DNA from 3 places in the Paenibacillus sp. FSL H3-0286 genome. Region 2 is predicted to be linked to each of the others. Evidence: riboswitches for the same ligand, from Rfam matches in the RefSeq annotation. Region 2 holds a riboswitch; each other region holds the start of a gene.
What was found. Region 2 has a riboswitch for cobalamin ahead of MHB37_RS04575 (DUF4430 domain-containing protein). Riboswitches for the same ligand answer to the same signal wherever they lie in the genome.
Positions count from the first base shown of each region.

Region 1: it holds a riboswitch for cobalamin, as region 2 does, so the genes downstream of both, MHB37_RS02375 (anaerobic ribonucleoside triphosphate reductase) here and MHB37_RS04575 (DUF4430 domain-containing protein) in region 2, are expected to answer to the same signal.
Region 3: it holds a riboswitch for cobalamin, as region 2 does, so the genes downstream of both, MHB37_RS03910 (S-layer homology domain-containing protein) here and MHB37_RS04575 (DUF4430 domain-containing protein) in region 2, are expected to answer to the same signal.

Region 1 is NZ_CP150285.1:544,791-549,053, reverse strand. It holds gene MHB37_RS02395 (undecaprenyl-diphosphate phosphatase) at 1-107, opposite strand, end outside; gene MHB37_RS02390 (hypothetical protein) at 924-1,091, opposite strand; tRNA gene MHB37_RS02385 (tRNA-Thr) at 1,325-1,396, opposite strand; gene MHB37_RS02380 (MTH1187 family thiamine-binding protein) at 1,490-1,798, opposite strand; cobalamin riboswitch at 2,177-2,412, shown strand; gene MHB37_RS02375 (anaerobic ribonucleoside triphosphate reductase) at 2,654-4,263, shown strand, end outside.
Region 2 is NZ_CP150285.1:1,059,816-1,064,078, forward strand. It holds gene MHB37_RS04570 (glycosyltransferase) at 1-2,289, shown strand, start outside; cobalamin riboswitch at 2,417-2,620, shown strand; gene MHB37_RS04575 (DUF4430 domain-containing protein) at 2,790-4,263, shown strand, end outside.
Region 3 is NZ_CP150285.1:891,257-895,519, reverse strand. It holds gene MHB37_RS03910 (S-layer homology domain-containing protein) at 1-2,327, opposite strand, end outside; cobalamin riboswitch at 2,490-2,691, opposite strand; gene MHB37_RS03905 (cellulase family glycosylhydrolase) at 3,033-4,263, shown strand, end outside.

The DNA.
Region 1 (4,263 bases), 520 kb from region 2:
CTAAGCAAATCGCCTGCTAGAATAAGATGTCCAGTAGATGATACTGGTAAAAATTCAGTTAAGCCCTCTATTATGCCAAGTATTATTGCTTTAATTACATCAGTCATCAGTGCATTGTCCCCTTTCGGAAATAAAATCATTTAATTTCCAGTATAAGGGAGACAAGTAAACTTCCCCATCGATTAACCTAACAATATTCAATTCAGAATGACATAATTGTCACATTGCTCATTATTCCAGTCTTAAGTAACTCCTTTATTAAACTATCCTTTCCCGTTAGCATAACAACAGTATCAAACATTAAATTCAACCTGTATCAATAAAAAATCCGTTAACCTTCTGAACTTGCTGCCCGTTATTTGGATAATCAATTTCAGAGCATGCAGCAGATATGAACACCGAAACGTAACTTCCATTTGATCATTCTGCAGCCGCGTGCGTGGAGCCTCAATGACCATCATGATTCCAAAGCGCTGAGAAACCACACAGAACCGCCACCCCGACCAAGAATTGGGGGTCCTTTTTTTGGCAAAACACAAAATATTAAGTATAATGTTATTGTCGAAACGCTAAGGCGTCTGTACAGGATGGCTACCTGGCACTGATGATGGCAGGCCAAGCGCTTTATAAAGTTTTCTTTATGTGTATTTATACTTTAGGAGCGTGGTTATCTATGAAAATTAATATTACCGCACATTTTAACATTGATATTACTTTATCTCTTCATCTGTTAGCCGTAGCCAGTCTTGCTTATGAACTCAGTTCACTGACGAGCTCGTGAAATTCGAGCGAAAAGTATCTGTACTAAGACACCTTGTGGTGTCTTTTTTATTTTTATAGTAATTACCATCTAACCGATCTGCCCCCGCAAGAGAAAAGCAGCTTATGCTGCACCTCCGCCACATCCTTCATTCTGATTGCTGTCAGCTTGCGACACGCCTTCCATCTGCTCGACAGTGACCACTAGTCATACCGTTTTCATTACCGATTTCGCGCCATGTCTTATCTTCCTTGATACGTTTCTCCAGAAGAACAGGGAACAGCAGGGGCTGTCCATCATATTCGACTTCAGGAAAGATTAGGCCATTCATCAATAAATATCACTCTGGATACTTATTCACATGTTCTCCCCAATCTGCAGGAAGCGGTGCCCCGATGTATCGGAGATTCTATTCTAGGAACCCGAAAAGAAGTGGAGAAAATTGACGAGACACCCACTTTAATCGACTAAAGGTTAGAAGAATGTTAGAAGTTGATGCTTGTACAAAAAAAAGGCGCAGTTCCAAAAACCCGGGAACACGCGCCACTATCGACTTTGTAAGGATGCTGGTGAAGGGAATTGAACCCCCGGCCTACGCATTACGAGTGCGTTGCTCTACCCCTGAGCTACACCAGCTTAACGCTGTTTTTCTGTCAAACAAAAAATATTATACAACTTTCAGCCAGAAACGCAAGCCTATTTCTCCCTGTTTTCCGCCCTCCTAAACTGCTAATCCACCTGTAGCTTACGCTCCACAGACTCTAACTTTCCACGGCTAGTAGAGGGTTTATCGCGGCGGTCGTCTATTTTAAGTGAAGTAGAGACACGTTCTGCACCTGCGGCAAAAGGAGACTCATGCAAAGCTTCTACCGCGGCAAAAATGCGTTGCAGAGGCCCTTCGATGATCGTACCCATAGACGTAAGTTCATAAGTAATCCCTTCTACTGTCTTCAGCACCCGCTGCATATCCGCAACATAGCTGCTAAGACTGGTACTGCCTGTTCCAATTGGAATAACTGTAACTTCAGCGATAGGCATGAGAATACCTCCTCGAAATTTTATAGTAGCTGTCTCCTTCCATTGTAACAATTCCACCGCTCTGTCACAAACTAAGCAAGATTATCCTCCCTTATCTCTTCTATTTCTTCTGATTACTCCAAAATATGACTTTGGGCTAAGAGTATTTTCTCATGAGCAAATTCTAGGGTCATCTGCACTATATTTATGGACTCTTTGTGGCATCTTTTCGGACAATTTATGAATCATTTCGCATCTCCCTGTGGATCAATTGTGGATTACTTATGGACAGCCTGTGGATCATTTGTGGAGTACTTTTGAAGAACCCGCTCCCCGCGCGGGTTTTCTAAAAAACTGTTTACAAACACAACATCTTGGGTTATTTTTATCTAACGACAACAAAATATAGTGGAGACAGGCGCTTTGATCCTTAACCGGATTTAGAGCTTAATAGGGAAGCGCGGTGAGAATCCGCTGCGGTCCCGCCACTGTAACCGGATGGCCTTCTTAAGCTTCTGGGAAGCTTGAGAATCCACATCTCCCGGCAAATGCCACTGAGGGTTAGGAACACCCTTGGGAAGGCGCCGAGAGATCCCACGGAAGCCAGGAGACCTACCTGTTTCGACGACACCAACTATTGATGCCTGCGAGGAACAGGGATGGTGTCCGCATGCGGTCATCTACGTAGAGACCTCTGCAAATATCCGTGTGGATATTTACATAACGCATCGGGCATTTTCTGCCATCCTCGGGTAGGGGATGCTTTTTTTATGTAATCTGAACAAATATACGACTGCTTATAGCAGTCCAACTTCTTATGGATATATGGATTTGATGATAGATGTTTTTCTTTTATACTGAGAGGAGAGCTGTACAATGACGTTGTTGGAGAGACAATTTAATGGAGTAGAAAATGCACGGGAAGTTCTTTTAGAAGAGCTCATTGATTTAGGCCGGGATATTATCGACAGTCGGGATATGGACCTATTGCGCGAGAATGCCAATTTGAATGGAGAGAGTTTCTCCGGTAAAATGAGCAAGTTCGGCAGTGAATATTCAAAATGGTACGCCCGCAATTTTACGATGCCGCCGCAGCTAGTGCAGGCTATTGATGACAATGTCGTCTATGTGCATGATCTGGATCAATACGCGATTGGAACGACGAACTGTATTTTCATCCCGTTTGATAAACTTCTCCGTGAAGGTTTCAATACCGGCAACGGCAGCGTTCGTCCTCCGAACTCAATAATGACAGCTATGTCTCTGGTAGCGATTATTTTCCAATCCCAGCAAAATGCTCAATATGGTGGTGTATCCGCCAATAAACTCGACTATGATCTGGCACCTTATGTAACCAAATCCTTCGCCAAGCTGTTCCGCAAGGGTCTGGATTATTTTGAAGAAGGACAAGCTGATGAATCTTTGGGCGAGATTACGATGAGCCGGACCGATCTGGCGGAGTTATATCCAAGGGCGTTCCGTTTTGCACTAAAGGAAACCGAAATCGAAACTCTGCAAGCGGCTGAAAGTATGGTACATAATCTGAATACCATGTCCAGCCGATCCGGTGGACAAATACCGTTTACCAGCATCAACTACGGTACTTGTACTTCACCAGAAGGTCAGCTTGTGATCAGTTCTCTGCTAACCGCAACTATGAACGGACTTGGCAGCGGAGAAACACCAGTGTTCCCGATTCAAATCTTCAAATGCAAGCAAGGAATCAATCAACAGCAAGGCGATCCTAACTATGAACTGTTCCTAAAAGCAGCTGAATGTTCTGCGCGCAGACTATATCCAAACTTCGCTAATCTGGACGCTCCGCTCAACTTGCAGTATTATGATTCAAGTGATCCTGATACGGAGTTCGCTACAATGGGCTGCCGAACCCGAGTGCTCGGTGACCGTTTTGGGCGTAATCATTGCTCTGGGAAGGGCAACCTTTCCTTTAATACACTAAATCTGGTTCGGCTAGGTCTTGCACACGGCACAGTAACAGGCAGACGTACCGTCGCAGACGAAGCTGGCTTCTATGAAGATCTAAATCATTATATGGATATTGCGCTGGAAGGACTTCTCCATCGCTTCCACATCCAAACCGCACAAAAAGCTAAAGCTTCCGATTTCATGATGCGAGAAGGCGTTTGGGAAGGCGGCGAACATCTTGCACCCGATGACACTGTAGGCGATCTGCTGAAGCATGGCAGTCTGTCTCTTGGCTTCATCGGTATGGCGGAATGTATGAAAGCTATGTACGGCAAACACCATGGCGAGGATATGGAAGTTCATGCCAAGGCGCTGGCTATCGTGCGTCATATGCGGGACTATTGCGATCGGAAAAGTGAGGAACTGGATCTTAACATCACCCTGTTCGCTACTCCAGCAGAAGGTTTGTCCGGTAAATTCACCAAAGTTGACCGCAAGGTACTGGGTTCCATTCCGGGCGTAACCGACCGTGAATATTATACGAACTCTTTTCACATCCC
Region 2 (4,263 bases):
TATATACATCTTAGCTTTGTGGAAAAAGGTTCACTTCGTCCCGGTGACCGCAGTATTGAGAAGGATTATACCTTTGATTTGGCTTCCGGACGGATGGGGAATGTCGATTTTGGCGAGACCCGCCAGCCTTATGCTGATTTGGTATGGAAGCTGTTACTGCTGAATCCAGGAGATATTAACGACTTCGTAAGCTTCGCCGATCAGATTCTGCGTGGAGAGAGTCCTGAGCACAAGCTAACCCTTTCTTTCTATAATGAGCTGGCTATATTTTATGAGATTGAGCAAGGGAACGAGCATTTATATACGGAAAACAAGAGTGCGGTGCTAAGTGGTTTGCTTTCTTACCTTAAACCAGACGGTGCAATTCATTCTAGAATCCGCTTGAATGATATTTTCTTAGAACGGTTTGACCGGGAATTTGATCTGATTCGGCAAAGAAATGTGCCAGATCCGGCGATTATGGAATGCTTTAAAGAGTATTTTGTACTTAAGGATCACAATTACAGGGTCAGAATCGTGGATTATTTCATCAATGGGATGCTTCATAGTGTGGAAGCGGGCCGCAAGGATATTTTGAGTGCTGCTTACGGGATCATTGAGAGTAATGATGAGTTAAGTGCAGCTTACTTCCAGCGCGTGATGTCTGAAACTTATTTCCGTAAGCAGCTACTTGAGCCTTATATGGAATCAAGACTAGCTGCGGCGTCCAGATCTGCGGATATTCTGAGCTTTGTGCTCCATTGGGGGCGGTTCCTGCCAGTGGCGTTAGAGCAGTCTTTTGCTCAAAATGCTGTGAAGGATTATTTGCTAGAAAAGCTCCAGCTGGAGCATGATCCGGTGGCTTCTGTGGCGGAAATTCATGAAATTGTAGATAAGGCAGAAAAAGATCGCCGCAAAGGAACAGGAGTTGCTCCTAAGGCACTCTCCCTAATGCAGGATCTTGCTGCTTCAGCAGATAGATTCTTACTGAACCGCTTATCGCTTTCTGATATGACGCAGGAGGAGCTTCTGGAGGTAGTTTTTTTACGGTATGGTAATGTTGTCGATTGGCAGCCGCCACTGGATAGGATTAGCAAGCAGAAAGAGAATGCGCTGCGTGCCGCTTACCGCTGGTTTGGTGAAGAGAAGCCGAATGAGGAGATTTTTACAGGATTGTCTCCGCAGGAACTAGACGATGTGCAGCTACTGGGTCGTCGTTTGCTAAAAGAGGCGCGTGTTCTGGAACCCTTTGAACGGCTTCCGCTAGCCTTTTACTATACAACTCAGCGTGAAGGGGGTCCGCTGGATTACGATGCGCTTCTGGAGCTGTTAAAGCGTAAAGCCGGTTCCGACAAAGAAATCATCTATCGGTTTTTTGCTTGGTCGCAAGGCAATCCTTTATTTACGGTTTCGAATAAAAAGCTGCAACCGGGTTACCGTAAGGCGATTCTGAAGTATTTCCTGAGCAGTGATCGTGAAGCGTTCAAGAATCGGGAATTCCGAAAGAACTATGTCGCGGCAGCTCGGCCTGCTCTGCAAAATGTGTACAATGAAGCCCGTTCCCAACTGGCTTCCCCGCTGGCGCGCTGGATCAGCCGCAGCCGATTTCGACTCTTAATCTCCGGCTCCATTACGGGTATTCTGGTGATTATTGCAATTATCGTATTCAGTATGCTGCGTCCGGATGATACGAAGACGGCTCTGCCGGGGACAAGCCCTGAGCCGACCCCTGTTCAGAGTGCAGGCAATATGCTGCCTCCAGCTTCAGTATACTTGAAGGATCAGAGCGTCGAAGGAGATAAGGGGAGCAGCATGTTGGTGTTCACCTTCGCAAGTGCAGATGACTGTGTGCAGTTTCAACCGACTGAGGTTAGTTTAATGTCTTCGTCTACAGAGATAGATAAAAGCTTTAAGGTCGCTGCTACAAATGGGACTTGTCCAGTGCCGTCAACGGATGGGACGGATGAGGGAAACGCTGCTGACGAGTCAGATGCCGCTGGCACTACTGGAGGAACAGCAGAAGGTGCAGATTCTACTAACGCTGTAGCTGATGCTTCTCCGTCCACTACGCCTTCCTCTGATACTGAGAACAGCACTGGGTTGCCTTCCGCAACAGCTGTGACTGAAGGTGAACAACCTTCCTATCAGGTTGAGGTTACATTGGAGTCTGGAGCGACAATTCTAGAGAAAAGTATGATCAAAGCCGGAAGATTTACATTGATCGTAGATCCCGACCCTAATATTCCACCAGCTTCTGATTCAAGTGCTGAACCCTCCCCGACTGCAAGTCCGGATGGAACAGTCGAATAACAAGCTTTCTGAACAGCAATACCCACCGGAAGGTGGCGTATTGCTGTTCATTTTTTTGCTGCCCATACTAAGCTTTTCTATAGACATGCTATGTATTAATAGATATGATTATGGATGTCAAAATAAGATACTACATACTGGAAAAGGTGCAGACTCTATCAATCTAGTCGTCTGCTTAAAAGGGAAGTCCGGTGCAAGAGTCCGGCGCGGTCCCGCCACTGTATGTGCGGAGCGTTTCTTCTATAAGCCACTGCCCCGAAGGTAGGGTGGGAAGGTGAAGAACAGCGATGAAGCATTAGCCAGGAGACCTGCCTTTTTCGTGAGCGTTTCTATTCTTCGTGGGGTAAGAATGTGGAACATATACAGATGGACTGTTGGCAGGAAGCAAGCGCCGCAGCCTCAATTTGTAATCTTCCCTGACCGCCCTCCAAAGGGGCGGTCTTTATGTTATGCGTCTTATTCCCAGCAGTACCCATTCTTATACAGAAAGAGGTTAAACAATGAAGAAAATCATGTCTTCCAAGTTTGTAGCACTTGGGCTGGCCTTATTCATGGTCATTTCAATTCTAGGAACATCTCTTGTTCCGGCGGGACAAATATTTGCAGAAGCGGGCGCTGGCGCCGGTCTGGAGGCAACTGCCGCGGAGCGGATTAATGTTGCGGATGCGACTTATGCGGCTGCAGAATATCTCTTGAAAGGTGGCGTGCAATCGGATTGGCAAGCCATTGGATTAGCGCAAGCAGGGTACAAGCTGCCGGCTAGTTACCTTTCAGAGCTTGAAAAAAAAGTAAAGGATGCCGCTGGCGATTTCACCAATGTAACCGATTATGCTCGAATCGTGCTCGCAGTGAGAGCGATTGGTGCAGATCCTACTAGCTTTGCTGGTAACGGAATGACTCCTGGCTATAATCTGATTGAGAAAATTTATAATAATAGCAAGCTCAGTGAACAGACGCTTAATAATCCGGTATATGCTTTACTTGCGCTGGATTCTGGTAAATATAATATCCCAAGTGACGCGAAATGGACGGCGGATAAGCTCCTTACGGAGATTCTCTCCAAACAGAATCCGGATGGGGGCTTTGCACTAACCTCAGGTGCAAGTGAGCCTGATATGACAGCGATAACCTTGACGGCTCTGGCGGCACATAAAAATAATCCCGAAGCCTACTTAGCAGGGCTACAAGCCGTAGCTTGGTTATCTACAGCTCAAGATAGCCATGGGGGTTACGGTGACAGTGCTGAAAGTAGCGCACAAGCAATCCTTGGACTCACCTCCTTCGGAGTTGATCCTAGTGGATTAGAATACACCAAAAACAAAGTGGATCTAATGGAGAACCTGCTTAGCTATCGTCTAGCTGATGGTAGCTTCACCCATAGCCGTGGTGGAAGCAGTAATATTCTGGCGACAGAGCAAGGGCTTCAGGCGCTGGTTGCCTATAATTTGCTATATAAAGGAAGCAACAGTAAGCTATACGATTTTTCCAAATCCTCCATTCAGAGCTCACTCATCTACGCTCCAGTAACGATTGAGGGACCACAGGCCACGTTGGCACAAGGGTACGCCTATGCTGGCAACGCACTTGGAGCGTTAGAGAAGCTGGCGCTTCAAACGAACTTGCCGATCACAAATCCTTCGGGCAGTTATGTGACTGGCATCGGAAGTATTGCTGCTGGAAGCTTTGGTGGTTATGACGGATGGATGTATGTTGTATCACGTGACGGAAAATGGATTAATCCCGATGTAGGCATGAGTGATTTTGTACTTAAAGATTCAGATCAGGTACTGGTTTATTATGCCGGAGATGACACTAAGCTTGTGGATTCCGTTACGCTTTCCAAAGCAAATCTTAAAGAGGGCGATTCCTTTACCGTCACTGTAACTAGTAAGACGTGGAAATGGGACGCTGCTACGAACACTTCCTCTCCTGTAACTGCAAAAGCTGCGGGTGTTCAGGTCCAAATTGGAGCTC
Region 3 (4,263 bases), 170 kb from region 2:
CTATCTAACGCGATCAGAGCAAAAATCGGACCATTATTGCCTTGCTTTTGGATATATTGATAATCAGCGAGTGCTTTTCTCAGATCATATCCCGCAACATTTGTGATATCTTTTCCGATAGAGGTAAGTCCTAGAATCGCTCTGGAATTCTCTGTGCTTTTATTGGCGTCGAGTTTTCCATCCTCTTTAATGATTGATGCTATTTTCGTAGCTACATTATTGTAATAGAGATCATAATAACCGTTAGGTACTGTATAGTTCGCCCGTGCCAGAGAAAGGATCGACCATTCTCCGCTGCCTGTTCCAAACGACGGGGTCTTTACAGTGTTTAGAATATAGGCAAGGCTTTTATTTAATTGTTGTTTGGCTACAACAGCAGTAGGTTGTTCTAATTGCACATCATTCATATCAAAGAGACGGTTGCTATGATTGAGCAGACGATCATAGGACACAAGAGCATACGTACCTTGGTCCGTTGCCATATTGTCTACTTTGCCTGTGAGGATATGCTTAAATCCACCCTCAGGTGCAGCAAAGCTAAGTAATGCATCAATAAGCGAATTTCCACTTTTAACAAATCTAGCGTCAGTGTGCGGATCTACGCCTACACCAGTTAAGGCTACAATTACCTGCGAGATACTCTCGCTGCTAGTGCTTCCCCAGCTTGTAAATCCGCCTTGATTGTTTTGGTTATCGGACAGCCATTGGATGGCCCGATCCACGGCAGCTTTTACATCATCACGGGTTGCATAATAAGGTGCAAGAGCTTGCATCGCCATCGCAGTCATATCGACATCGGCTTTGGTTACGCCTAATGCCCAGCCACCAGCTTCTGCTGTACCTTTTTTAACCTCTTTATCTAAAATATACTGAACTAGTTTTTCTCTTGTGGTCTGTTCTGTAACTCCATCAACTACAGGAATCTCATAGTTATGGCTATCTAGCGCAATCAGAGCAAAAATCGGACCATTATTGCCTTGCTTTTGGATATATTGATAATCAGCGAGTGCTTTTCTCAGATCATATCCCGCAACATTTGTGATATCTTTTCCGATAGAGGTAAGTCCTAGAATCGCTCTGGAATTCTCTGTGCTTTTATTGGCGTCGAGTTTTCCATCCTCTTTAATGATTGATGCTATTTTCGTAGCTACATTATTGTAATAGAGATCATAATAACCGTTAGGTACTGTATAGTTCGCCCGTGCCAGAGAAAGGATCGACCATTCTCCGCTGCCTGTTCCAAACGTTGGATTCTTTACAGTATTTAAAATATAAGCAAGGTTTTTATCTAACTGTTGTTTGACGGCAACTGTAGTTTCCAGTTTGTAAGTAACCTGATAAGTTACATTTGTTTTGTTTCCAGCTCCGTCAAGAGCCGTTACAGCAATTGCATTAATGCCTGAATTCAGAGTAGCTTTGTACTCCCCATTTGCGGGTGATAAAGTAACTCCATTCAGCTTCACTTCTGGAGTAATGTCACTATATACATTGTCTGTGACAGCTACTTTGAAGCTTATTTCTTTATTGGATACTTCCTGTTTATCTTGTATGCCACTTACTGTAATAACAGGGGGTTCAATGTCTAATGCATTATTAAGACCGACAAGCGCATGATCTACACTTATTTGAGAGCTTGCCATGTTTTCGAGCACGGAATAGGCTTCATAAACTGCCGATTGCACTACTGGTCTGTCCAAAATAGTTTCTTTATTAGGGGCACTATTAATCTCGGCGATTTCCGCAGTTAAAGCATCCTTATTGGCAAGTTGAACTGGGATTTCCCCCCAGCCGCCAAGATCAGAACCATAGCCATAAGTGGTGAACTGAGTTCGAATGATGTCACCGTCTTGAGGCTTATAATCGGTCATCCCAAACGGAGGAAACACATTATTTACTGCATACATCCAACCCGACATGGAGGTGTAGTCAAACTGACTTAACCAATCTGGGTCTGCTTTAGTGCCGACTGTATTCCCATCGGCTGAAATCATATCTAAAATATATTGTGGAATATTGACTTCGCTTCTGCCACTATCTTTAACTTCTGATAAATAAAAACCACTATCTATATTTCCTAAATATCTATAATTCCCATCACCTAGCGCACGTGTTATTAAAGATGCGCCATTATCGCCTTCATAAATCGGAACTTTAATAGGTTCCTTAATATACCCTTGGCCTAAGGTGAATTTCTCTACGGATACAGATACATACCCTTTAAGGGTAGAGCTTGCTCCATCTGCTTGAGCCGGGATTACACTTGTAGAGAATGTCGTAATAAATACAGCTACAATAAGTAACCACGCTAAAAACTTATTTTTCTTCATTTTTCCATAACCCTTCCCTTCATACCTATGATAAAAAACAGAATAAACTTTCTCATAACCACAAAAAAACCACTCAACATAAACGTCAAGAGGTTAAGATAGTGAACCACAATAATAGCTGGCAAACACTATTCAAGCACCTCTCTATCGATCGTAGAGTTTGATGGTGTAACAGAAAAAGGCAGATATTCTGGCTCAAGTATCATCACCCTTGCTGCCTTCCCAGTTTCCCAGTGGCATTTTGCAAGGACTCCTCTTTCACAGCGGCGGGACCGCGCGGGATTCACACCCGCTTTCCATTTAACCAATCTATGATTGTACTTCCGCAACATTCATAGTTGGCACCTATTTCTAATTTTAAATTTTCATGCTTCATCATAACTAATATATATGCTTTTGTCATGTTATATTTCTTTTTTGTATAACGGGCAGCTAGAGATAATCCTATTGAATAACCAATTTCTACGAGTAGGGTTATTCAAATAATTTCTTTATCCAACTGTGGGGCAAATTAATTTAAATCACTAATTCTTATATGAATTTACCACAAATTAGTAAGGTACTCGCTAAGTGTATTCTATGTTAGGGTATATTCAGAAAGCGTTTACAAAATAAAACTGGAGGTGTTTGCGTTCATTTAACCACCAAGTACAGCGTCAAAGCCAGGTCCAAGCATCCTAAATTTATCTCACAAAGGAGAATTCAATGACTACGCGAATCCAGAAATCCTTCTTATCATTGACACTTGTCACCGCTCTTCTGCTCTCTCTGTTCTCATCCATGGCCGCAGCTGCAACTAAGGACGAGCAACAAGCTAAGGCAGCGCCAAAGAGTAAGATCCAATCCTATGTAGACGAAATGCAGCCCGGATGGAACCTTGGCAATACTTTAGATGCTACAGGTGAGGATGAAACCTCCTGGGGCAATCCACGTGTGACCCAAGATCTTATTAAAAAGATCGCCGCTCAAGGCTATAAAAGCATTCGGATTCCTGTGACCTGGGATACTCACATGGGTGCGGCACCAGACTATACCCTAGAAAAGGCCTACCTCGACCGTGTGGAAGAAGTTGTCGGCTGGGCACTGGACGCCAAGCTTTATGTCATGATTAATGTCCACCATGATTCCTGGCTATGGGTAAGCCATATGGAAGAAAAACACGATGAAACGCTGGCACGTTATAATGCAGCCTGGACTCAAATTGCCGATCGCTTCAAGGACAAATCCGATAAGCTGATGTTCGAGAGCATAAATGAACCTCGATTCACCGATGGTGGAAGCACAGACGAAGCAAAAATGGAGCAAATGCTTACTGAACTTAATAACTCTTTCTATCAAATCGTGCGGAAATCCGGTGGGAAAAACGACCTCCGCCCACTTGTATTACCTTCATTAGAGTCTTCACCTACGCAAACAAGAATGGATCATCTCTATAAGACGATTACGGCTCTGAACGATCCAAATATTATTGCGACCGTTCACTTCTATGGCTTCTGGCCGTTTAGTGTGAACATTGCCGGCTACACCACATTTGAAAAAGATACAAAAAATGATATCACTCAAACTTTTGATAACGTTTACAATACATTTGTAGCTAAAGGCATCCCTGTCATCGTCGGCGAATTTGGTTTATTAGGTTTCGATAAAGACACGGGTGTGATTGAACAGGGCGAGAAGCTTAAATTCTTCGAGTATCTGACTTATTATTTGAAAGAAAAGAAAATGACTTCCATGCTCTGGGATAACGGGCAGCATTTCAACCGTAAAACTTATAAGTGGTCTGACCCTGAACTCCACAATGTATTAATGTCTGGTCTGAAGGAGCGTTCCTCCAGCACCGAAAGCGATTTGGTCTACCTAAAAAAAGGTGCACAAATCAAAGATACCAAGGTTAAGCTGAACCTGAACGGAAATAAGCTAACCACCATTAGTGCCA